Regions from separate parts of the Paenibacillus sp. FSL H8-0537 genome, predicted to be linked through region 1. Evidence: riboswitches for the same ligand, from Rfam matches in the RefSeq annotation. Region 1 holds a riboswitch; the other holds the start of a gene.

What was found. A riboswitch is a leader RNA that binds a small molecule or an ion and turns the genes downstream of it on or off. The one in region 1 is predicted to bind cyclic di-GMP.
Region 2: another riboswitch for cyclic di-GMP. It lies ahead of MHB80_RS20280 (methyl-accepting chemotaxis protein); the one in region 1 lies ahead of MHB80_RS23955 (transglutaminase-like domain-containing protein).

What each region holds. Positions count from the first base shown of each region.
Region 1 covers NZ_CP150290.1:5,633,803-5,645,752, forward strand. Annotated here, with positions in the region: gene MHB80_RS23940 (GGDEF domain-containing protein) at 1-455, shown strand, start outside; gene MHB80_RS23945 (class D sortase) at 550-1,194, opposite strand; gene MHB80_RS23950 (SdrD B-like domain-containing protein) at 1,398-7,271, opposite strand; gene MHB80_RS23955 (transglutaminase-like domain-containing protein) at 7,527-8,339, opposite strand; cyclic di-GMP riboswitch class I at 8,353-8,438, opposite strand; gene MHB80_RS23960 (hypothetical protein) at 8,798-9,328, opposite strand; gene MHB80_RS23965 (response regulator) at 9,418-10,581, opposite strand; gene MHB80_RS23970 (type 1 glutamine amidotransferase domain-containing protein) at 10,857-11,378, opposite strand.
Region 2 covers NZ_CP150290.1:4,818,869-4,830,818, reverse strand. Annotated here, with positions in the region: gene MHB80_RS20310 (DUF5682 family protein) at 1-578, shown strand, start outside; gene MHB80_RS20305 (VWA domain-containing protein) at 582-1,793, shown strand; gene MHB80_RS20300 (MATE family efflux transporter) at 1,896-3,248, opposite strand; gene MHB80_RS20295 (MarR family transcriptional regulator) at 3,367-3,822, opposite strand; gene MHB80_RS20290 (GCN5 family acetyltransferase) at 4,008-4,484, shown strand; gene MHB80_RS20285 (SprT family zinc-dependent metalloprotease) at 4,488-5,144, shown strand; cyclic di-GMP riboswitch class I at 5,461-5,546, shown strand; gene MHB80_RS20280 (methyl-accepting chemotaxis protein) at 5,637-7,613, shown strand; gene MHB80_RS20275 (saccharopine dehydrogenase NADP-binding domain-containing protein) at 7,821-8,900, opposite strand; gene MHB80_RS20270 (metalloregulator ArsR/SmtB family transcription factor) at 8,996-9,316, opposite strand; gene MHB80_RS20265 (RNA polymerase sigma-70 factor) at 9,564-10,427, shown strand; gene MHB80_RS20260 (AAA domain-containing protein) at 10,612-11,950, shown strand, end outside.

The DNA.
Region 1 (11,950 bases):
GTATGGCGATTCTCTATCTGGATTTGGATCACTTTAAAGAAATAAATGATCGTTTCGGCCATCATGTTGGAGACGCACTGCTTCGGGAGGTCAGCGTTCGCTTACAGCAGGTGGAGTCTAAAAAACATCGTGAGCTATTCCGGATTGGCGGTGATGAGTTCGTGATGATTCTCAAAAACTGCGACCCTATTATAGCAAAGCGGGCTGCCACGCAAATTTTGGAAAAGCTGACGACACCTTACGCAGTCGAAGGTTATCACGTGTTAATTACCGTTAGTATCGGTATTCGGATGTGCACGGCCCGCAACGCTGAGCATGATATGCTTGTGAAAGAAGCGGATGCTGCGATGTACGTAGCCAAGAAACAAGGCAAAAATGGATTTTTTGTATTCAGGGAAGGAAGAAGCAAACTTCCAAAAGAGAAATATGGCAATATTAATCAAGCCAAGCCGTAAAGTCAATAAGCAAGGAGTTCTACACCTTCCGCTTGTTTAGTGGATCATGTGGTACTCCTTGCTTTTTTACGTTTCTATCAGCTTTCAATTCCTTTTATAGTGTCTCCATTTGACGGGCATGCACAATTAACCTGTGAGTCGGGTTGATGAGCGGATCGCAAGTAATGAGTGTAAGCAATTTGTCACCGGGAACACTATCTAATACTGACAGCTCGGTTGGCTCGACAATAAGGGTCTCGTACACTTTGTAAACATATTTTGCATTACTGGTCTGTACGACAATTTCATCGCCAATTTCTACTTCATTCAGCCGATTGAATAACCTTCCGGTTGTATGGGCACGATGCGCTGCGACAGCCGCATTGCCCTCCTCCCCAAACAAAGCAGTCTCTCGCATATGAACGGCCGCATGCTTCATATTAGCCTTTGTAGCGCCATCTAAGATCGGTAATAAGACATCAATACGATCTATCGTAATTGTTGCAATGGGCTTGCCATTTTGAAAATCGTTTAATAGAGAAGCTGCCTCATCCTCGGTTTCTTCTCCTGCATTTAACATATTATTTAGCTGTGCGTAGCTTTGTGCGGCCCCCGTATTTACAGGCTGTGGCGTATCCATGAGCAGGAGCGCTTCTTTTAACAGCTTCTTCTGCTCCCGATCAGCCATCCATTCATTCCACTGCGGATAAATGAGCAGCAGCACTCCGACTGCTACCAATATAATTGCGATTTTACGCAAATTCTCAGCTCCCTCTGCTTATATGTTGCTTAACTAAACTGAATAGGCTTCTCTATTATGCAGAGCCTGGCTCTACAGTTTCTCTACAGCCCGCACACTTCAATTAAAAAAACCTCCAAAACGAATGAAAAGTCTTCGTTTTGGAGGCCTTATGCGCAGAATATCAAATTTCTTTTACTCTGATGAAGCTTGCTGCATCACATTTACGAACGTGAGCGTTTTTTTCTAAGCAATATCGCTCCAAGTGCAATTAATGCAGCACCTGCAAGCTGGATAGGCAATTGACTGGACTCACCTGTCTTCGGAAGTGTGCCTTGGTTATTCGGTGCTGGCGTATTTCCATCTCCATCTGAATCCGATTCCTCAACTACCCCGAGCGGGATTTCATCCACATCGATTTCAAACAATATTTCCTCTTCGATACCGTCAGCATCTTTTACGATAATAGAGAAATCATCTTTGCCTGTATACCCTGGATCAGGTGTATACACCCATTGTCCATTATCGTCAACCGTTACTTGTCCGTGCTCCGGTTGCTTGCCAATATCTACATTTCCACCTTTTGGCACGTCAACTTTACCTTCAACTGGCGTATTTTCCTGTGTCTTATCTTTCTCTATGACAGGAGTCGCTGTTGGTGCTGGCGTCGGTGTGCCTGACTGCTCAGGACTTGGAGCCACCGGCGTTGGTGTTGGCGTTGTAGGCGTCTCCGTTACAACAGGCGTTGGTGTAGGAGATGGTGTCGCTGTTGGTGTAGGTGTCGGCGTTGGTACTGATGGGTTGCCCGAATTTCCACCTGGACTAGTTGGCTTATAAATAAGCCCAAGGTCAATCGTCAGGTCTTCCCAGCCACGCGGCGCCCCTTCACCAATAACGATAACTTCTGTGTATCCATCTACCTGTTTGTTTGAATCTTCCTCAGCAGAAACACCGTCTGCCTCAGCTTTTGTTACTGTGTAGCCGACTGGCACAATAAATTTCACAAAATATTGTCCGCTTGGCAGTTGATCAAACAAATAGTAACCAGGATTTCCACTCGCATCATTTGCTGTAGTGGTTTCTCCAATTTGCTCTTTGTTTTGATTAAAAAGCTGTACGGTAACGCCATTTTGGCCATCCGTAGCCAGTTCATCCTGCTTGCCGTTGTCATTACGGTCAAACCACACATAATTGCCAATAACCCCTTTGGCAACTACGCCAAGGTCAATCGTATGATCAACCCAGCCAGCCGTTTCATTAATAATGATTTTGGCTGTTATGCCGTCTGCATCCGTTGCATTGGAATCAAGAGCGGTGTTCGCTCCTTGCTCCGCGCTTGTTTTCACATAATCGCTTGGCAAAACGAATTGAACATAATATTCGCCTGCAAGCAAATTATCGAATAAATAATAGCCCGGCTTGCCGCTTGCATCATTCGCTGTTGTCGTTTCAGCTACAGGCGTACCTGTGCTGCTGCCTTTATACAGCTTAACCACAATGCCATTAATACCGTCTTTCTCATCTTCGTTCTGCAAGCCATCGCGGTTGCGATCGAGCCATACATAATTCCCGATTTCACCGCGTGGAACAAGACCCAAATCAATCGTCAAATCATTCCAGCCTGCTGGTCCAATCGCAATGACCTCGGTTATTCCTTGGCCATCCGTTTTGTTCGAATCCACATCTGGTGCTCCAGCTTCCGGCTTAGTTACACCGTATTCCGCCGGAATGACGAACTGGACATGATAGTCGCCTTGCGGCAATCCAGCAAATAAATAAAATCCTGGTTTACCATTTTCATCATGCGTAACGGTCTCAGCCAATACATGGTTTGCATCGTCATAAAGCTTAACGATAATGCCATTAATGCCTGTTTCCGCTGCATCTTGCAGCCCATCTTCATTACGGTCAAGCCATACATAGTTGCCGATGGAGCCACGCTCATCCGAAACGACAGGTATTTCATGCTCAGTCGTCACTGGCGGCGTTTCATTCGAAACCGCTTTGGCCACATTGATAATAGAAGCCGCTGCTGTATCTACTGACGTTACCTGGTATGAATACGTAAATTCCTTGGATTCCCCAGATTTCAGTGATGGAATGGTTGGTATGCCAGATACTTTTGTATCGGTAATCACAACATTCGTTAAATCGCGCTTGCCTGTATTGGTTACTTTAACCGTGTAGTTAATCCAGCTTCCTGCTGCTGTATCGGAAACAGCGACTGCACTGCCCTTTTTCTCAATCTTGAGCCCTGCTGTCGGAATGCTGGCCTCATCCTTAATTGGATCAGGGGATTCATTGTAATATACGGTTGCTACATTATCCAAATCTGTCAAATCCAAATCTGCATCTGTGACGCGGTATACGCCCTCAAGCGTCAGTCCCGCTCCTGCTGCCAGATTTTTAATGATGATAGACGGATTCGTGCCGGTGCTTACCAGTTGACCAATAATGTCTGGCCTGTCATGGCTGCCGCTATTCAAGGCAATTTCCTCGCCATTATACGTCAGCTTAGTAAACTCAAAGCCGGCTTGCAGTCTATCAAGCGCATCTGAAATTTTAAAATTATGCAAAGTAACAGAAGAGGTATTTTTCAAAGAAAGCTTATAATGCACATCGTTTCCTACCACTACATACTGCTGCGAAGGAGCAATCGTGGAGGAGCCTTGCGTCACACTCGTAATTTCTTTCTCGAATGTGATGGAAGGGTATGAACCGCCCGTAGGTGATGCTGTTTCGATTAGTCCCAAATCGATTGTCGGAATTTTACCAGCTGTACCTAAGCTGATCGTATCCGTACGATATGGCGTATAACCGTCTACAGTAGCGCCTTTCGTTACCAGATTGGAGTCATTGTCATTCGTATGGCTTGGATCTGCTCCACTCACATTTGCAGTCGTTGGCATGTAGCGATCCGGCAGCACAAACTCTACGAAATAATTGCCTGCCTCAAGTCCCTGGAACAAATAATAGCCTGGACTTCCATTGTAATGATAGCCCGTCTTGCTTGACTTGAACGGCGTCGTTTCACCTGCTTTGTACAGATTTACGGTAATGCCGTTAATACCTGCACCTTGACCGCTGTCGCCCGGATATTCTTCATCCTGCGTGCCATCGCGGTTGCTGTCGAACCAGACAAAATTTCCGATTTCGCCAAGCGGTACATGCTCGTTGTTCGGGTGAATCAGGAAGCCGACTTTGTTAGGGGCTGTTGGAAGCATTTTGCTGCCTTCATCATTGCCTGCACCGACTTCAGTTGCTTGAATGGCAAAAGAGTTCCAAGCTACTTCATTGGTCGGTGCTCCTACAGGGGCATCCATTTTCCAATCCAATACGATATAGTCGCCTGGCGCAAGACCAGCTGATCCATCACTGCCTACAATGTTCGACAGCTGGAAGTATAGCGACTTGATGTCTGTCAAATCATCCTTCTGATAATTGCCTTGTTCGATCCAGCCTTGCTTGCTGTCATTCACATTCGTGAAATTAACAACCTGCTCCTGATTAACCGACTTGCTGTAATAGGTGGACAGCGTGTAGTTCACCGTTCTGCTTCCCGCTGCCGCTGAAGATGTAAAGGTTTTATTGCCGGACGAGAGTACTTCCGACAGGTTAGGCTGCCACTGCGTGCCCCTTGCTTCATAAGGTGAACTACTGTTGACGCGCAGCGCATTATCGCCTACATGCGGCAAAATATCCAGCACATCAATGACGCCAAGTCTCGTATTACCGCTATTGCGTACCGCCAAACGATAATCTGCTGTTCCGCCTTCATACGTTACGCTGTAACGCGGATACTCAGTGTATGCAATATCGCCATCATAATCGAATGGCTGTACGGGAATAGCCGGTATTCCATCATACGTAGCATCATCTGCTGCCCGGAAAATAGGCTCCAGATCGCCTTGATTCCATTTTGTCGACTGTACGAGCGACGCTTTGCGTACCGTTACATTCGCAGAGGCATGAACAAAAAATTCATCCGTTCCCGCTGTTGGATCAAAGCCAATGACTGTATCTTTAATCGCATTGTTGCGTGTTTGCCATGCTGGCAAACTTTGCGGCTTATCCTGTGCGGAGTCCCCTGTATGCCAGAACTCTGTATTAGGATCGCTTGTTGTAATATACATATCGTTCGTATAGGTTGTACCTTGAGGCGTACCCGCACGAACCTCGCCTTTATAGCTGATTTCAAAGCTTGTGCCTGGAGCAAAAGAAGTGCCGTCGGACCATGACCATTTGACAAGAGTCCGTCCAGTACCGTTCCAGTTTTTATCAACAAGCTCTAGCTGTGGAGCACTTGCTCCAGCAGGCGTGCCCGTAAACGTAAACGAGGCTGCCAGCGCCGCAGCAGGATCGGCTATTTTAGGGTTGAGGTAATAATCAAAGCTTGTTGGCAATAAATCATAGACAACTGGATTAATATAAGGTCCCGTTGCTTTAATATCATTGCGAACCGTTAAAGTGAACGGCACTGTGCTGAGCGGACGGAAATTTCCCGCTCCAATCGCTTTATTAGCAACAAGCCATGGCTTCTCATTGTTGATGTTGAAATCTGCTTGAGCCGTTTTTTGAGGCTTATTATCCCATTGACCTGGAACGGTAACATTCAGTGCCTGATAATCCAGAGACACTTGATTCGTTACTTGATCGCCGTGAACGACAGGAGCATTCGTACCGTTAGCAAAGTCTCTAACCGTTCCTGTAATTTCAATGCCGCCAATTGTACCGCCTGGAGCCAAAGTGCTGAACGACCACTCCAAAGCAGCCAAATATTCGCCTGCATTGAGCACAATGCGGTTCGTACCAGCTGTCGTGCTCACTGTAATTGTGCCGTTAGGCGCAAGACTGCCGCTATACGCATGCCAAGTTTCAGTCACGCCATCGCTTGTTTTATAACGAAGCTGGGATGTGAAAACATTTGGCATTTTAATGCTGCTGTAATCCATTTCCACAGGCAGCACATCTGTCAATACCAGGTTCGACAAAGAGGTATTTACATTTGTTCCCGTATTGCTGATGCCGCCGATGTTGAACTTCTGGGTTTGGCCATGCCAGCGATACTGGTAAACGCGCGACTTGGTTAAACCGGAAACGCCAGATACCGGCTCTCCGAATTTAGTTGTCACATCAGCGTCAGGATCAGTGACCGCCCCGTCACCCTCGAGCGTATAGCCGCTCAAAATTTCAACGTTGTTTTTGCGCTCAAGCGGTGTTCCGGTCGGATGACCATACCCTAAATCGTCAGGGAATGTGACCGATACTTTTGCTTCAAAAGATTGTCCGGAAGCCAGCTCAATGTTCGACCAAGTGATCGTACGAGCAGTTGAATCATAGATGCCACTTTCTGTTGAGTCCACATATACGGCATCTGGCGGCAGCGTATCGACTAACGTCGCATATTTCAAGCTGCCAGGATTCGTATTGCCCGCTTCGCCTTTAATGCCTACCGTATACTCAACCGCTCCGCCAATAATTGGAACTCCGCCGCCAAATCCGGTGTCTTGGCTTTTGTAAGCCCACCATTTGTCATAGGTTGAGGCAGTTGGTGTCGCCGTCGGTGTTGCTGTAGGCGTCGGTGTAGCTACTGGATTCGGGTCCGCGTTAATCGTTACATTCGCCGATGCTGTTGTACTTTCCGCTGAATCAACGAGTGTAATCATCGCCGTATTCGTCGTAGGAACAACCGAACTTGAGCCAGTCGGCTTCGCTTTCACTGGAATTTCCAGCTTCACCGAAGTACCGGAAGGCAGTGGATGTGCATTAACCGTAAGGGTTTGGCCGTTTTTCGTATCCCAGCCTCCATCCTCCCAGCCATCCACAATTTCAAATTGTGCCGGTACAGTATCAACAATCGTTACATTCTTACCAACATGAGTCGCGCCATCCGCCTGATACAAGATGGTATACTTGAAGGTATCGCCTACATTAACGGTGCTCACACTAGCTGTCTTTGTAAAAGTCAGTCCTGTAATCGGACCTGCTGCCTGTATTGGCGCTGCGAATGGCTGGAATGCGGCTTGCAGCAGCAAAACGAGCAGCATGATCCAGGAAATCTTTTGCCTGATCGCTCTCTGTCTACTTGCGGGCATCATATCAATCCTCTCTTTTTCTCTATCTTGTCTAGTTGTTCTATTGTTGTGATTACCTCACGAAAGCCAAGTTTTTCTCCATCCTCTCCCTCCTTGCATTCAAATAAGAAAATTATATCTAGCCCAACTGTACAAAAACTTTACAAGCTTCCCCTTCATTCGATAGCCTAAATAACAGCAAAAAAAGCTCCGCCCATCCCTTGAAGGATAGACGAAGCTTCTGTACGTGCCTATTCATTTCTATGTGCTTAGATCCGTTTAATAGACTTTAGCAGCTGTATAACGCGAGCTGTCTTTAATCATTTTGCCCGCTTTCTTGCTGTTCTTCATGCCAGCATCAAGCGTCGTATCGATCGTGATCCATTTGCCGTCCAAATATACTTCATTCCAAGCATGATAGTTAGATACATCGGACGCTTTGCCCGTCACCATTTTAGCCGGAATGTCCACGCTGCGAAGCATGCCTGCCATTAATGCAGCATAACCGTAGCAAATGTCTTTCTGCGAGCTAAACGTACGATCGATTTGTGGCAAATAATCGTTGGTCACCTTAGCTGCAAGCTGATGATCGTAAGAAATATTCGCTACAATATATTTGTAAATTGCCGTTACCTTCTCGGTATCCGTCTTTTTCCCCTTAGTCAGTTCCAATGCTTTCTTGACCGCTTTGCTGTTGCTGCTCCAGTCAATATTTTGAATGGAGTTTAAATAGACGAGGCTGCTGTCACTCAAATTCAAGGTAACTTTGCCTGTTTGAACTGCTCTATATTTATTGGTTCCACTGACGTTTTCCAATAATGTAATCGTATAGTCTCCATTGCCCAGTTGAAGCGCAAACCACTCTTCTGTCTGGTTTGCCCGGAGCGCATATGTGTAATTTTTGCCGTCTTTGGCTACAACCAGCCTTGTATCTATGCCCGACTTGACCTCATAACGAATACCAATGCTTCCTTTATCCACATTGGATTCATCGAGCCAGCTTGTCCCAGCTGCTGCCACTTGAGCAGTTGCTTGCGGGAACACGGACAGTATCAATGCAAGCAAAATCATAACCGTTAAACTTTTGCGCATAAAAAAAACTCCCTTCGGTGGCTAGGCTACCATCTAAATAATAGAGAAGGCCCTTTAGCTTTGCGTCCCTGCCTTTCGACAGGTTTGCCGTTATCGTGTAAAGTTTTGTAAGTGGTGTTAGGTAGAAGAACTACCTTATATTAATCTATGATTATCTCTAGTATATACCCATTATTTGCAACAAACAATACGTTAAACCTTTTTTATTTCCAGGCTGAGGCTTGTATTTTCTGGCTTTTCTTCATCCATCTCCGCTTTAACCGTTTCATAAAAGGCTCTTCTTTCCGCTCTTTAAGCATGCCCTTTACATCCCTTAGCAGGAGCATATACCGCATTTCATCCTCATGCTTCAAGCTTTGAAACTCTTTCAAATGTTCAGCGCCCATCCCACTTCAGCTCCATCATACGTTTTATCAATCCTTTTTCGGCTGATAAAATTCTGATACCCGAACCAGCGTTTAGCTGCTTTTGACCGTATAAAATTTTTGGAATCTCCAAAACTTCCTCGGTCCTGTCGACAAATAAAGCCAAGCAAAAAAATCACGAATACCGTCATCCACGATTCCCTCATTGTACCGATAAAGCTGCCGCTGATAGTTCAGGCGACATATTTCTACCCCATCCCACCAAAAAGAGAACGTGTTTCGCTTGTCGTCATGCTCCAGAGCAATAATAAATTTCCCTTCCGAAAGCTGAAAATATTGCTTGTCATAGAAAAACAAAGGCCCCTCAGAAGTAGCTGTAATCCCAATAAAATGACCTCGATGATGGGTATAAAAGCCTCGAACGATCGTGTAATCGGTCACTTGATTTAAATTCAGCTGTCGTAGGTGCTGGGCTCCCTCGCTTATACAGCAAGCCAGCTCAGGATAGCGAAAATGGCGAATGACGTTTATTTGCCGTTTCTCGGTTATCATCATCTTCTTCAACCATTCCTTTGAACATGCTATTTTTTGAAAATGAAGCCCGTAAAGCTTGTCCGTCTCCATTTTCACCTGCTCCTCCATTATAAATAAGGCAACTCTACAATTTCTCGACAAAATCCCTGTTTAATCTCGAAAAATTTACAAAATAGGCCCTACAACGTGCTAACGCTGCTTTTCCACTCTTTATACCATTCTATAATGTACGCGCTTGGCTGCTCGTTCAATTCTTCTATCAGCGCGGCGGTTAAAACATTGTACTGCTGATTAACCATAAGATGATTTCCTTTAGACGCATACAGCTGCATTAAGGCAAAATAAGCCTCTTCCGCTTGCGCATGCTCCTCTATAATCCGAATATATCCAGCAATCGCTTTATCCAGCTGACCATGCTCGACATGCCATTCTTCCAATCGATAGGAAGTATTCAGCCATAACCGTTTCAGCCGCTGGCGCTCGCTCTCCGCCCACCAATAATCATAATCCTTTAAATAATCGCCTCTATAAAGATTCATAGTCTCTTCGTATTCCGCAAGCGTTGCAGCCGCTAGCGGCGGTGCGGCAGCAATGCCCCGCTCCCATTCCTCTACATCGAGCACAACCTGATTCAGCGTCATTATGTATCCTTCTGTTGTATTGGCAATGTGAAAACACTTTCCAAACTGATCTAGCGTTTTCCTAATATGGTACACAGTCGTATACAGCTGGGCATATATTTTTTCAGTCCCATTATCGGGCCATAGCAAATCGATTAATATCGATTTTCTTACAAGCTGTTCGCGATGCTGGAGCAAATACAGAAACAACTCCTGCGCCTTCGTTGTACGCCACCTTATGGCTGCATCCTTTTTCCCGGAAAACTCCACACTGAACTGCCCCAATAGCTGCAAAACCAGATGCTGCTCCTCATTCGCATTTTTCACTGACTGTAGAGCCTGCTCTTTATCCTTCGCAGACGAATCCAGCCGCTTCTGAATCCGTTCCATCGTTTTCAATAAGCGCTCAGGATGAATCGGTTTGACGACATAATCCAGTGCATTCAGCTCAAAAGCTTTCACTGCGTATTCATCATAAGCGGTTACAAATACGATATTCAGCTCCGGCCTGACCTCAAGAAGCTGTTCAGCAAGCGCAATGCCACTCACTTCAGGCAAATTAATATCCAAAAATACGACATCCGGCAGATCGCGTAAAATCCGCTCTTTCCCGGTCATCGGATCCTCATATTTCCCCAAAACCTCTACGTTATTTAATTTCACGAGTTGTCGCTCCAAGTAATCCAAAGCGAGGCATTCATCATCTACAAGGATAACCTTCATGCTTTACTCCTTTAATATACGAAATAACCACTCGTTCACAAACTCTGCCATGCTGACAACAATTATAATCCAGTTAAATAGTTGCCGCAATCATTTGGCTTGAATAGCCGTTACAAATTCAGGAAAATTTGCATATTAAAAAGAGCAGCATTTGCTAAACCTCAAGTAGGCTAAACGCTTGCTGCTCTTACGCTCTGCGGTTAGGGTTTTGTTCAAAGGCAAAACTCGCAGCGATAATGGATAGAATGGACGATCCAGTTGTTCTGCTAGATAGTCTACCAGGCGTTGACGCCCAACTGTTCAATCGTTGCCTGAATAAAAGCAGGCTCGTCCTCTGGTGTACGGGAAGTAATCAAATTGCGATCTACCACGACTTCCTCATTACGAAAATGTCCCCCAGCTGCCAGCACTTCCTGCTCCAGCTCCGGATAAGCTGTAAGCGTCCGTCCCTGCAGCAACCCAGCCTCAGCCAACACTTGCGGGCCGTGACAGATGGCGGCAATGGTTATACCTTTTTCATCAGCATCTTTTACGAAAGCATGCACGGCCGCATCCTCCTTCAAGTGGGAGGGGGATGCCCCGCCAGGGATAATAATCGCCGCATAGTCGCTTGCCTTTGCCTCATTAATCGCCAGATGCGACTTATAGGCAATTGTGCCTTGCTTGCCCTTCAATTCCTCATTGCTGCGCAAGCTTATAATAACCGCCTCATGGCCATTTTTCACCATTTCATCATACGGATTTTGCATTTCGGAATCTTCAAAGCCATCGGCCAGCAGAAAAGCCACCTTCTTCATTTGCGTCATCCTTTACACGCTCCTTCTTGTTTGGGCTCTATTTTACTTTACCCTAAAAAAAGGATTCGCAAACAAATCCTGATGCTCAGATGCGATCAACGATACACGAGCATCCTCCCGCAATAGTCGCATTCCTCGCTTTGCATTGGACGCAACAACTTACTAGCACCGCAGCCTGGGCAGCTGATTGTTTTAGGCACGGACGGTGGGGCAGACGGGGGCGGGGGGCTTTGCCTAGCATTATGAACCGCTATCCGTTCCGCTAAACGGGCTGCCGCTGCTGCTTGCTCCTCGGCCTCCCACGCAGCTCTCCGCTCTTGCTCTTCATTCTCGGCCGTACTTCTCTCAAGCTCTAGCTCTTGCTCCGCGCTCTGCAATTCAAGTCGCAGGGATTCTATTGCTTCCCTAATCGGCTTCTGGACTGGTTCACGTTCTGCAAACTGTAAAACAAGGTGAACTAAAATCCACGCTGGGAAAATAAAAATCACGGAATAAAGAAGTATATTCAGCAGTAATTTTCCCTGATATGAATCCGGTAATACAATTATATAAAAGATAACTCCAATAATTGG
Region 2 (11,950 bases), 810 kb from region 1:
TGCTGGATGGCTCGGGCTGCAATGATGAAGCAGCTGGCGGCATGATTACGGCGATAAATGAGCTAAACCGCATATCGCAGGACCAGAGCGAAATCATTGATGACCAGCTATGGGTGCAGGAGCTGCTGCATTTATCGGAGCGAGACGACCGCAATCCTAAATTGTCCGGTTTCGCCTGTGCTATCTTGATGGAACGGGGTGCGATTACCGCTGAGCAGTGTGCTGCGGAAGTTTCACGGCGCCTGTCCCCAGGCATTACGGCTGATCTTGGTGCAGGCTGGTTTGAAGGGCTGTCGATGCGCAATCGCTACAGTCTGCTCTCACGGACAAGCTTATGGGAACAGCTGAACCATTACATTAATTCGCTGCAGGACGATGAGTTTAAACGGGCGCTTGTCTTTTTGCGGAGAGCCTTCAGCTCCTTCTCTTCAAGGGAGAAGACGATGATTGGCGAGCTGCTGGGCGAGCTGTGGGGAGTCAGCGGCGAGCAGGCGGCGGAAATTATAACAGGTGAGCTAATGGAGGAAGAGATAAAAATGCTGGACGATCTGAATGATTTTGATTTTGAGGACCTTTAGCGTATGGAGGACAATCGGAAAGAAAATACAGTCTCGCGCTGGCGGCTGATTTTAGGGCAAGAAGCGGAGGGCCAATTGGCTAGCTGCAATGAGGACGGGCGGCTTGCCCTTACGGAGGAAGAGCTTATTATGGATGCGGCGCTGGCAGCCATTTATGATGAAAGCGGCGCGGCTGGCAGTACGAAGGGCGGCTCTGGCACTGGAGCCGGAAGAGGGTCAAGCGCGGGGCACGGATCGCTTAACCTGTCCAAGTGGCTCGGCGATGTGAGGTCGTTTTTTCCAGAGGATGTCGTGTCTATCATTCAAAATGATGCGATGGAACGCAAAGGCTGGAAGCAGCTGCTGTTCGAGCCGGAACTGCTCGCCTCCGTCAAGCCGGATATTCAGCTCGTAGGCACGCTGCTTTCGCTTAAGGGGAAAATCCCTGAGAAAACGAAAGATACGGCGCGACTGCTTGTGAAAGCTGTAGTAGATGAGCTGGTAAAGCTGCTGGAAACCGATATTCGCCGTGCGGTGACGGGGGCGCTCAACAAGAGACAGCATTCGCCGCTGCCATCCCTTAGCGGGCTGGACTGGAAGCGGACCATTCAGCGGAATTTGAAGCATTATGATACGGAGCGGCGGGTAATCATTCCTGAAAAATTTTATTATTTTGACAGGGCGCAGCGCAGCCGAGAATGGACGGTCATTATCGATATTGATCAGAGCGGCTCGATGGCTGATTCGATTATTTGGGCTTCGGTTATAGGTTCGATTTTTGCAAGCATTCCGGCTCTAAATACTAGAGTAGTGGTGTTTGATACCGAGGTTGTGGATTTGACCGAGCAATGTGCTAACGATCCCGTTGATATGCTGTTCGGCATTCAGCTTGGCGGTGGTACGGATATTCATAAGTCGGTCAAATATTGTGAGCAATTTATTGAAGAGCCGAAGAAAACGCTGTTCATTATCATCTCGGATTTGTATGAAGGCGGCAATCAGTCCGGGCTTATACGCCGAATGCGGGAAATGCGAGAATCGGGTGTGCGTACGATGTGCCTGCTGGCTTTGTCTGACAAAGGCCAGCCGTTCTATGACGAAGGGCTTGCGAAACAGCTGTCCCGCGATGGCACGCCGTGTTTTGCCTGCACGCCCGCGTTGCTCCCTACCCTAGTGGAAGGCGCACTGAAGGGGCAGGATTTGGCGGAGCTGGCGAAGCGGATGGGGACTTTGTAAGGAAGCTTATTTTATTTGATGCTGAAAGATACGGAAGGCGGACTTCCGTGTCTTTTTTTGATTAGGGCGTGTCTGAAAACCCGTTCAGTATAGAAAATATATTTATTGCGCCAATTGCTCTAAATCCGGCTGGAGTTTATTCCGCAGCACATAAAGCATGAGCGCCCCGACGAGGAAGGCAACAGCATCCGCTATAACGAGCGACCAGACAACACCATGGAAGCCATTCATGCGATTAGCGAGATACAAGACAGGGATGAGCGTCACACCTTGCACGATGGCCATTGCGAAAGCCGCTTTTACTTGACCCGTCGCTTGGAAAATGCCCGTGAAGAGCGTTGTCGTCCCCGAAATGAACAAGGATAAAAATGTGACATGCAGAATATAGCTGCCTAACTCAATTAATTGCGAATCGTTCGTGAAGAAGCCAATCAAATGATCCGAAGTTAAATACACGATAACACCGAAGATCGTAGCCAAAGCAGCAACCATCTTAATCGTAAAGCTGATCGTTTTTTTCATCCGAAGCTTATTGGCCGTGAAGGAAAAGGCGATGAGTGGTACAACCCCTTCACATAGCCCCATCAGGATAACTTCAGGAAATTGCAGCAGTCGTGATGAAATGCCAAATCCAGCAACGGCTTGATTCCCATATTCAATAAGGTAGTGGTTGAAAATCAGTCCCATTGCACCTAGGAACATGCTCATAATAAATACGGGTGTGCCAATTTTGAAAATGTTACTCGTAATTTCTTTAGATGCTTTGAACCATTTCAACGATATGCTGAGGAACTTGCTTTTTCTCCCTATATAGATAGCGAAAAAGATACTTGCTGCTGCGTTGGAAATGACCGTTGCTGCTGCAACTCCCATCACATCCCCGTGTAATACAAAAATAACGATTGCATCAAGAATAATATTAACGATAACGCTTAGAATCATCCCAATCATGGAGGTCATTGCGGCCCCTTCGGAGCGGACAATGTTCTCCAAGGAGAAAAATAAGACGACAAACGGCGAACCAATGAGCATCATGGTGACATAGTCTTTTGTGAATGCGAAGGAGCTAGCCGTTGCCCCGAGCCCATGAACAATTTGGTCAATAAGTGGTAGTCCCACAATCATCAACAATAAACCGAGGACAAGACTTGTGTAGAAGGAGAAGGAGGATACATGCTTCACCACATCATAGCTTTTTTCACCTAATAATCTGGAGATGAATGTACCTGCGCCTATGCCAATTAGATTACCCAGCGCCATAAAAGCTGCGAACAATGGTAGGGTAAGCGCTAGCGCCGTTAGCATTTCGGTATTGTGCAGGGTGCCAAGGAAATATGCGTTAAGAATGGAGTAAATAACACTCATCGACATGCCGAGCATCATAGGAACGGCGAAATGAGCGATAGCTTTATAAATCGGTGCTTTTTCAAAATAATGGAGGTTTTCAGCATCCATGTGGGTCACCACTTTCTCATGTATGGTTTGCAGTTAATTACTTAGAGTTCTAACTATATGAGGATCATAACCCCTTCCCTTCATGCGTAGGAGGGGGTTACGAGAGTTGTGAAAATTACTATCTGCGCTCAAAAGAGTTCGTTGTATCTTCATCGATATTGGCTTCGATGCGTGCAAGGAACCTGAACAGTAAGTTGGTTTCATCGTCGGTGAAGCCTTCCAGCAGCGTAAGTTCAAAATCTTCAAAATATTGATTGAATGAGCCAAGAAGCTCTTTCGCAGCTGGGGTTACACGCAATAGGTTGCGGCGCTCATCCTTCGGATCAGACCTGCGAACAATAAGGCCTTTCTTCTCCAAATTGTTGACCAGACTGCTGATAGAGGAGCCTTTACGGTTAAAGGTGATTTCTAGATCCTTCTGGGAAAGTCCCCCTTCTTCATGTTCATTAATATACCGAATGGCATGCCCTTGCTCTACCGTTAGCCCGTACGCCTCCAACTTCTTATTGACGTTGAGCTTCATCATTAGTCCGATCATACGAAATTTATGCTGCAGGTTGCGGTCTTGCTGCATGCTTATCACCTTCTGTTAAAATGAATTAGAAATCTAATAGTTAGATGTCTAATTAAATATATCGTGATGGATTTCGGTTGTCAAATCGTTTTTATTATTTTTTAATTCATCGATTATGGTATGATAACGGTCACGAGTCAGAGCGACTAGAAGATAAGCTTTCAGACAAAAAGGAGATTAAAATCATGTCTAGCATTACAGCCAAACCATTTGATAAAGAAATGCAGAACACACTCGGCGAGATTACGACGACCTACCATGCAAGCGAATTGAGCCAGAAGGACCCATCGGAGCTGCCGGAAAACGTTTATGTGATTGAAGCAGAAGAGACGATGGTCGGCTACGGCGTTATTTGGGAATATGCAAGCGGCAAGCAGCTCATTGAAAAAGCCGAAAAGGATTATTTTAGCGATGACGAAAAATATTTGGAAAAGGACTTTTATATCGACATTAAAAATAAAAAGGATTTTGTTTTTATAGAAGCGCTGGATGTGCTGAAGGAATATGAAGGCAAAGGGCATGCGGCATCCTTTATCAACTGGCTTAAAGCGAAATATCCGAAGCAGAGAATGTATGTGTACACACTGGATAAAACGCGCAACTTCTGGTTTAAGCAAGACTTTGAAGTGCTCGGCACGACAGCCTGGATGACCTATAACTAGCCGATGAACATTGAATTTGAAAATCAAACGATATCGTTTCATGTTCAATATGGCAATCGTGAAAAGAAAATATCGATTCAAATCGAGCCATCAGGCTTCATTACGGTAAAAGCGCCGAAAGCAGCAAGTGAAGAGGTCATTAAACGGGCAGTCGAGCGGCATGGGAAATGGATTTTGCAGCAAACGCAGCATCTTGCGGAGGCTACTAAAGCGCCGCAAACGAAGCAATACCAAGATACAGAGAAATTTCTCTACCTTGGCAAAGAGCATTTGCTGCATGAATTAATCAAGACAGATGGCTTAACTGAGGAGGAGCTTCGGAAAAACCTCAAGAAGTTTTATTTTTCAAGCTGCAAAAAATTAATAGGGGAACGTCTGCCTATTTATCAGGCGCAGCTGAGGATAAAGCCCAAAACGGTTGAGATCGTAGAGTCCACGACGAAGTGGGGAAGCTGCAGCTCCAGCAAGCATTTAACCTTTAACTATCGTTTGGCGATGGCTCCAATTGATGTGATTGATTACGTCATTATCCATGAGCTTTGCCATCTGTTTCATATGAATCATGACCGATCCTTTTGGCGGCGCGTAGGCAGCCTTATGCCGGATTATAAAGAAAAAGAACAGTATTTGGCCAGGTATGGCGGCTTCATGACGCTCTGACGCTGGGCAGTCAAAGAGAACGTCCTAATGGTTGTCGAGTCCGAAGCGTCTGGGGTGCGCCAGCCCCAGCCCCAGCCCCAGCCCCAGCCCCAGCCCCAGCCCCCAGCCCCGAGCCCCTGACCTGGTTTCATCGTTACCCCTCTAATCTTACTTATGCAAGCTCCTCTATATCCTTCAAGTTCTCCGTTGATTGCAAAAAAACCTTTCATTGGCTCATCATCACTGTATTTTTTGGATAAATATGTAAGTTTTGAAGAGTTCTAATAAAAAAATAATGTGTAACTATAAAAGTTCAGTGTCATTTTACCGATATTCTTTTCTATAAAGGCGAACTCGCTGAAAGGCGGGGACGCAGAGCTTAGGATCTAATGAGCTAAGCGTGATGATAGCCGGGTCGCCGAATAAGGAAGGGGTATGTGTACACAAATCCAGTCTATTCAGCCCGGATTTTTTTCGTATTCAAAAATTTATGAAGGAAAAAGAGTGATTACCATGAAACTAACCATCAAAAGCAGCCTGATTACCACTCTATTAATGACACTATCGCTAAGCTGTGTGTCTTTCCTTGGCTATGATAGGGCCAAAACGACATTGGAGGCAAACTTTAAGGAACAGGCGGAGCAGCAGCTGACGGTTGTTCAAAACTACATCGATATCTGGATTCAGGGCACACAGGCCAAATACAAGGCATTAAGTCAGTCCGATGACGTGAGAAACAGAGATATTCCTGAAATTCTCGCTTACAGCAACCGAATGACGGAGATCACTGATAACCCGGACGAATTTGCATTTATTGCCCCTGACGGCACGCTTTATTTGCCGGGAGCAACGGTTAGTGTAAAGGATTACCCGCATTTTCAAAGGGCGATCAACGGTGAGACCGTCACCATTGATCCGGTAGGCTCAAAGTCTCCCGGGGTGGAGGGAACTCCAATTGTGCTTACGGCTACTCCTGTAAGGGACGACCAAGGAAATATCGTTGGAGTCGGCAATGGAGGTCAGCCTATTCAGGACTTGATTGATCTCATCTCCAAAGTGAAATTGGGACAAAGCGGTCATGCGATTGTTTATACAAAGGATGGCACGGTTGTGGCCAGTGAAAAACCCGAAGAGACCCTACAGAAAAATATGGCCGATTACGAGAATGAGACGCTAAATAAAATTGTAACGGACAGCACGAATGGCGACACGGGTTTGGCTGAAGCCGTCATTAACGGCTCGGAGCATATGATCGTTTATGGAAAATCTGGCATGATGGATTGGGGCATTGCGATTTTGGTTCCCAAAAGCGAAGCCTATGCTGAAGCCGAAGCCTTGTTGCGGTTTTCGATTTTTGTAACAATCGTGTGCCTTCTGGTTTCCGCAGCAATCATCTATACGGTCATGCGCAAAACGTTAAAGCCGCTTTCCGTCATGAACGAAAAGCTGCAAGGGCTCTCCGCCAGCGAAGGCGACTTGTCCTCCAGGCTGACATTTGAAACGAAGGATGAAATCGGCGAGCTTTCCAGAAGTTTTAACGGGATGCTTGAAAATCTGCAAGGTCTGATCATTTCTATTTTGGATAAAGGACAGATTGTTGCCAGCTCATCGTCACATCTATTGGGCAATCTGGATCAAATATCATCTACCGTTAAGCAAACCACCACCAATATTCAGCAAGCAAATGTCGGATTGCAGGGCCAAATGATGGGATATGAAAGGAATTTGGGGTTAATTGGTGAAATCGGTGAAGGGGTATATGGCATTTTGAATACATCCAACCAAACCTCCGGCATAGCCGCAGAGGCTTCCCAAGGAGCAAAAACAGGCAATGAAGCCGTTGGTGGCTTGGCCAATCAGATGGATTCCATCCAACAGACGGTTAATGAAGCCGCAGCAGTCATTAAGCAATTGGGCGCGCGTTCGGAGGAGATTGGAGACATTACGTCCGTCATTAAATCAATTGCTTCCCAAACAAACATTCTGGCGCTCAACGCTTCAATCGAGGCTGTCAGAGCGGGAGTCCATGGAAAAGGGTTTGCGGTAGTGGCGGAAGAAATTCGCAAGCTTGCGGAGAAATCTACAGAATCCTCCAATCAGATAGCGAATCTCATTCATCAGGTACAAGCTGACACTACCCATGCAGTGGGGACAATGGACAAAGGTACAGGTGAAGTTGCGCTTGGTTTGGAGCAAGTGGGGAAGGTTGGCGTTTTATTCCAGACGCTAGTGACGACAACGACGGACGTATCCATTCATATGGAGAGGATTGCCGCCGCCGCCGACCGGTTAAATGCAAATACGGAGCGTGTGGAATCCGAGATTAAAGAAAGTGTGCAAATCGGCAAAAACTCATCCCAAAGCTTTGAGACGATTGCCGCCATGTCGGAAGAGCAGCTTGCCTCCATTATGGAAATAAACAGCTCTGTGGAACAACTGACACGAACAGCGGATGAGCTAAAAACGATGCTTAACCGGTTTAATGTTTAGTTGAGTTACAACGAGGCTATGTCCAAAGCTGACATCCTGTCGCTATGGCAGGGCCTTTTTTTTGCCCCTGGAAAGCTAACGATCGTTAGCTTTCCAGGGGCAGGGATGCAGCGTGGTGGCATTGTTGATTAAGAAGCGAAATTTTGAGAATGCGGACACGGGGATAGGTTCGGTTTAGCGGGTACAGCGGCTTCATGACGCTCTAATTTAGTAGGAGACAAGCACGCCATATTGTTTGAAAAAGCCGATAATCGCAGCTGCGTCCATCCGCGAATCCGGCAGCTCTTCTGGATAATAAACGCCGGGAGCGAGCGGTTCGTTGTCAGGCCTTAGCAGCAATTTCTCGGCTTGGACAGCCGCTCCAAGGGCGGTAAGGTGAGTCTGACCGAGCGGGTCCGAAATGGCGATTCGCCGCTCGACCGAGCGGCCATTATGGTCATTTCCCTTTAGGTGAATAAGCACATGATGGGCGCTGCCGGTACCTGGATTATAGAGCAGGCGCTGCCTGAATGATCGGAACCTTTTTCCGCTGATCATTTTCCATATCCCGCTGTTAACGAGTCCCACGAGCAAAGAGGTGGTTGCCTTGCTGTCGAAGGTGATGCGGAAGCTGGCAGTATCAATATGGCTGGCCTTTAGCAATGTCACATGATCGGGGGTGTCAAGCCGATAGCATTTTGCTTTATAGCCATTGGGGAACTGAACTTTCACCGGATCGGTCATCGGATGTACTAGTCGGCTTTTTCCCGCTTCCGTAATATGAAAAGGGATCGTCATCCGATCCATATAGGCGGTAGAATCTGGGCCCGCTTTATCCTGCAGGGAGTATAGAGCATGGATATCAACAGCTACGTTCTCAAGCGAATCGGCATGCAGCATAGCGAATAGAGAAGCTGTCCCCGCCATCCAGCCGGAAGACAGCACGACAGGAGCATGGAGCTCCACCTTTCTCAATTTAGCAGAGGACTGCTCGAATAGCTCTGTCCAGCGCGTCACATCGATGAATGGGATTTTTCTTCTCACGGCAGCTAAAAGCAGCTTATCTTGCAAATCGTTGACAGCGCTGATGATGAGCGAGATATGCTCGCCTGCATGCTGCAGCGGATCTTCCGCATTCGTATCTACAACCGCAGTATGTACACGTTCAGACTCAAAGGCAGCGGCTTTCCCCGGCGATCTTCCTCCCAAAACAATTTCCAAATCCGCATGCCGATCAAGTAAAATGTGGGCGATCTGTCTGCCAACTTCGCCATATCCTCCAACAATAAGAACCTTGTTTTTATACATAAAATAAACCTCCGATTAAATGTTTATATGTTTAAGTTTTTCGACCTATAGCCGTTTGAAAAAGGAATGTCTGTATGCTAGCCTGTATATTGGCACTAGCATTGGCATTCCTCTTCTGCGAATTGGACGAGCTGTTTCATCAGCGCAATAGCGTCATTGAATTCAAGCCGGTAGTACATTTCAGTTCCTTTTTTCTGAACGGTAAGCAGCCCTGCCTGGCGCAATATTTTCAGATGATGGGAAACGGTAGGCCGCGACATCGGAATATGCTCAGCAATTTGCGTTACATTCATGCTGTCTTTGCCGATAAGCAGCGATATAATTTGCTGGCGAACGGGGTCCCCCAGGCCTTGAAAATAAGGGCTTAAACTTTCAAAAATATGAATCGCCTTCTGATTGCCGATAAATTCGCTCATGGCTCCACTCCGCTATATGGTTTAATTGTTTAAACGTTTTGCTAAGTATAAGTGATTTCCTGAAAAAAATCAAATCAACACGAAATGTCACAAAAAACAGCGACTCCTCGTTTCATGGGTACAGGGATCAAGAAGGAGACAGAAGAGACAAAGTGCCTGCTTAATAAGCATATGGACGCCTAATGGGAAGCTTGATATGATCGATCATAACAAGAAATGCCAGTAAGCATAGATGGGGGCATGCGAAGTGACTGAACTATATGAACGGTACAAAAATCTTCTATTCCGGCTGGCGTACCAGCTCACCGGTTCGGTATCTGACGCCGAGGACGCTGTGCAGGACGTATTTATTAAGCTTCAGCGGGTGGAGCCGGAGCGGCTGCAGGAGCCTAAGGCGTATTTATGCAAAATGATGACAAATCATTGTTATGACCTGCTCAAATCGGCGCGTAAACGCCGGGAGCAGTATATCGGACCATGGCTGCCCGAGCCGCTGCAATTGACCGCTGATGATGGATTTGAAGCTGTCGTGCGTGGTGATCTGTTATCTTATGCGATGCTTGCCTTGTTAGAGCGGCTATCGCAAGCCGAGCGGGCGGTATTTGTGCTAAGAGAGGCGCTTTCGTTCGATTACGCTGCTATTGCAGAAATGACAGGCAAAAGTGAAATGAACTGCCGCAAGCTGCTTAGCCGGGCCCGGGGGAAAATGGGTGTTACGGAGCAGGAGCTGGCGGGAGCAGGAGCGGTTAGCGACGAGTGGGCGCAGCAATTTCTCTCCGCTCTGTCCGAGGGCAAGGTGGATACCGTGCTGTCGATGCTTGCCAGTGATGCTGTACTGCTATCCGATGGAGGCGGCAAGGTGAGTGCCGCTATTCGTCCGATCCAGACGAGCGAGCATGTGGCCCGTTTCCTGCTTGGCGTCATTCGCAAGGCGAGCGAAGGAGAGGGCGGTCGCTTCGACATCAAGATAACACAGCTGAACGGCCAGACTGCCATCATGTTCAAGCAGCAAGAGCGCGTAACCTCCGCCGTATTCCTTCATATCAAAAAAGGGCTGCTGCAAAATATTTATATTATCCGCAATCCGGATAAGCTGGAGCGAATGAATTGATTAAATATAGGAAAGCTGTGCTGAAAAGTACAGCTTTTTTGTGTTCAATTTGAATGAAATTAGTTTTTAATTTAATTATTCATAAATTTCTAATTTTTAGAGGAATTTCAAATGAGTTGGAGAATATTTTAGTTATATTGAACTACATAGTGGTACTAAATACACATTAGGAGAAATCAGAAGAATGGATGAACGCAGTATTTTAATTATCACAAGCAAGGGTGATAAAACAGCAAGCATTGAAGAATACAGCATATATAATGATCAAGTACATATTCGTTATAAAAATCAGGGGCAGTCATATAAGTATTTATTGCGAAACATCAAAATAAAGAAAAATCCGATCATTTTTTCTGGGAATAATAACAGAGTATATCATAAGAATGAGAATCTTAAAAATGTGCATGAAATTTTGAAATTTGATGAATTCACTAAAGTTATATTTCGCAATAGCAAACCTCAAATTTACCTTTCTGAATTTATTCGTGTTGAAAAAATTATCATTACAAATAATGAAAAAAAATTCATGGAATACTTAAATGATATTGCTCGATATACAAATACTGAGGATGAAACGGAGGCTTTTTTAAAAAGAGAAATAGGGAAAATAAATAAAGTTAATGCAGATAGTGTGCTTGGCACATATGTAAACCAGGCTCCGATCATTCAATTTGAGCCAAATACAGAGCCAATAATATTTCCTTTTCGTTTTAATTTGAGTCAGAAAACAGCACTTGAACAGGTGTTATGTAATCAGATTTCAATTATAGAGGGCCCTCCGGGAACAGGGAAGACACAGACTATTTTAAATATCTTGGCCAATTTGGCTATTATGAGAGGTAATACAGTTGCAGTAGTATCGGGAAATAATGCTGCGGTACAGAATGTAAAAGATAAATTGGAGAAGGCAGGCTACGGTTTTATTGTTGCGGATTTAGGTAATAACAAGAAAAAAGACGTCTTTTTTCAAAATCCTCCTCATTATAAAAAATTACAAGACACAAAATTAATTCATGAGGAACAGCTTGTAAAACAACTTTCTGAATTATCGGATAAGCTTAATCATCTACTGGAAACTTCCAATCAGAAGGCGAAAATTGAGCATAAACTTTCAGCATATAGATTGGAGCAAAAGCACTTTCAAGTTCACAATGTACAGAATGATATTAGCAACATCCAACGGTTATTCCTTAAAAGGCAAACTCCAGATACAATAATTTCTTTTTTAGCAGATGAATATTTTGTGGGGAATCGCTCTGTGCGATTTTTGAGAAAAGCGAAACTTTTATTTAAGTATGGATTTATTGATTTTAAAAAATTGAAGGAAAACCGTACAGAATTAATTTCAACCTTGCAAATGCGTTATTATGAATCCAAAATAAAGGAATTGGAGGATGAAAAAAACGAGCTGCAATGTCAATTAGATCAGGAATCTTTTGTGAACTTGTTGAAACAGCATGAAAGTATTTCATCAACTTTGTTTAATCACAAACTTGACACTAAGTATAGTCTTGAAAGTCCTT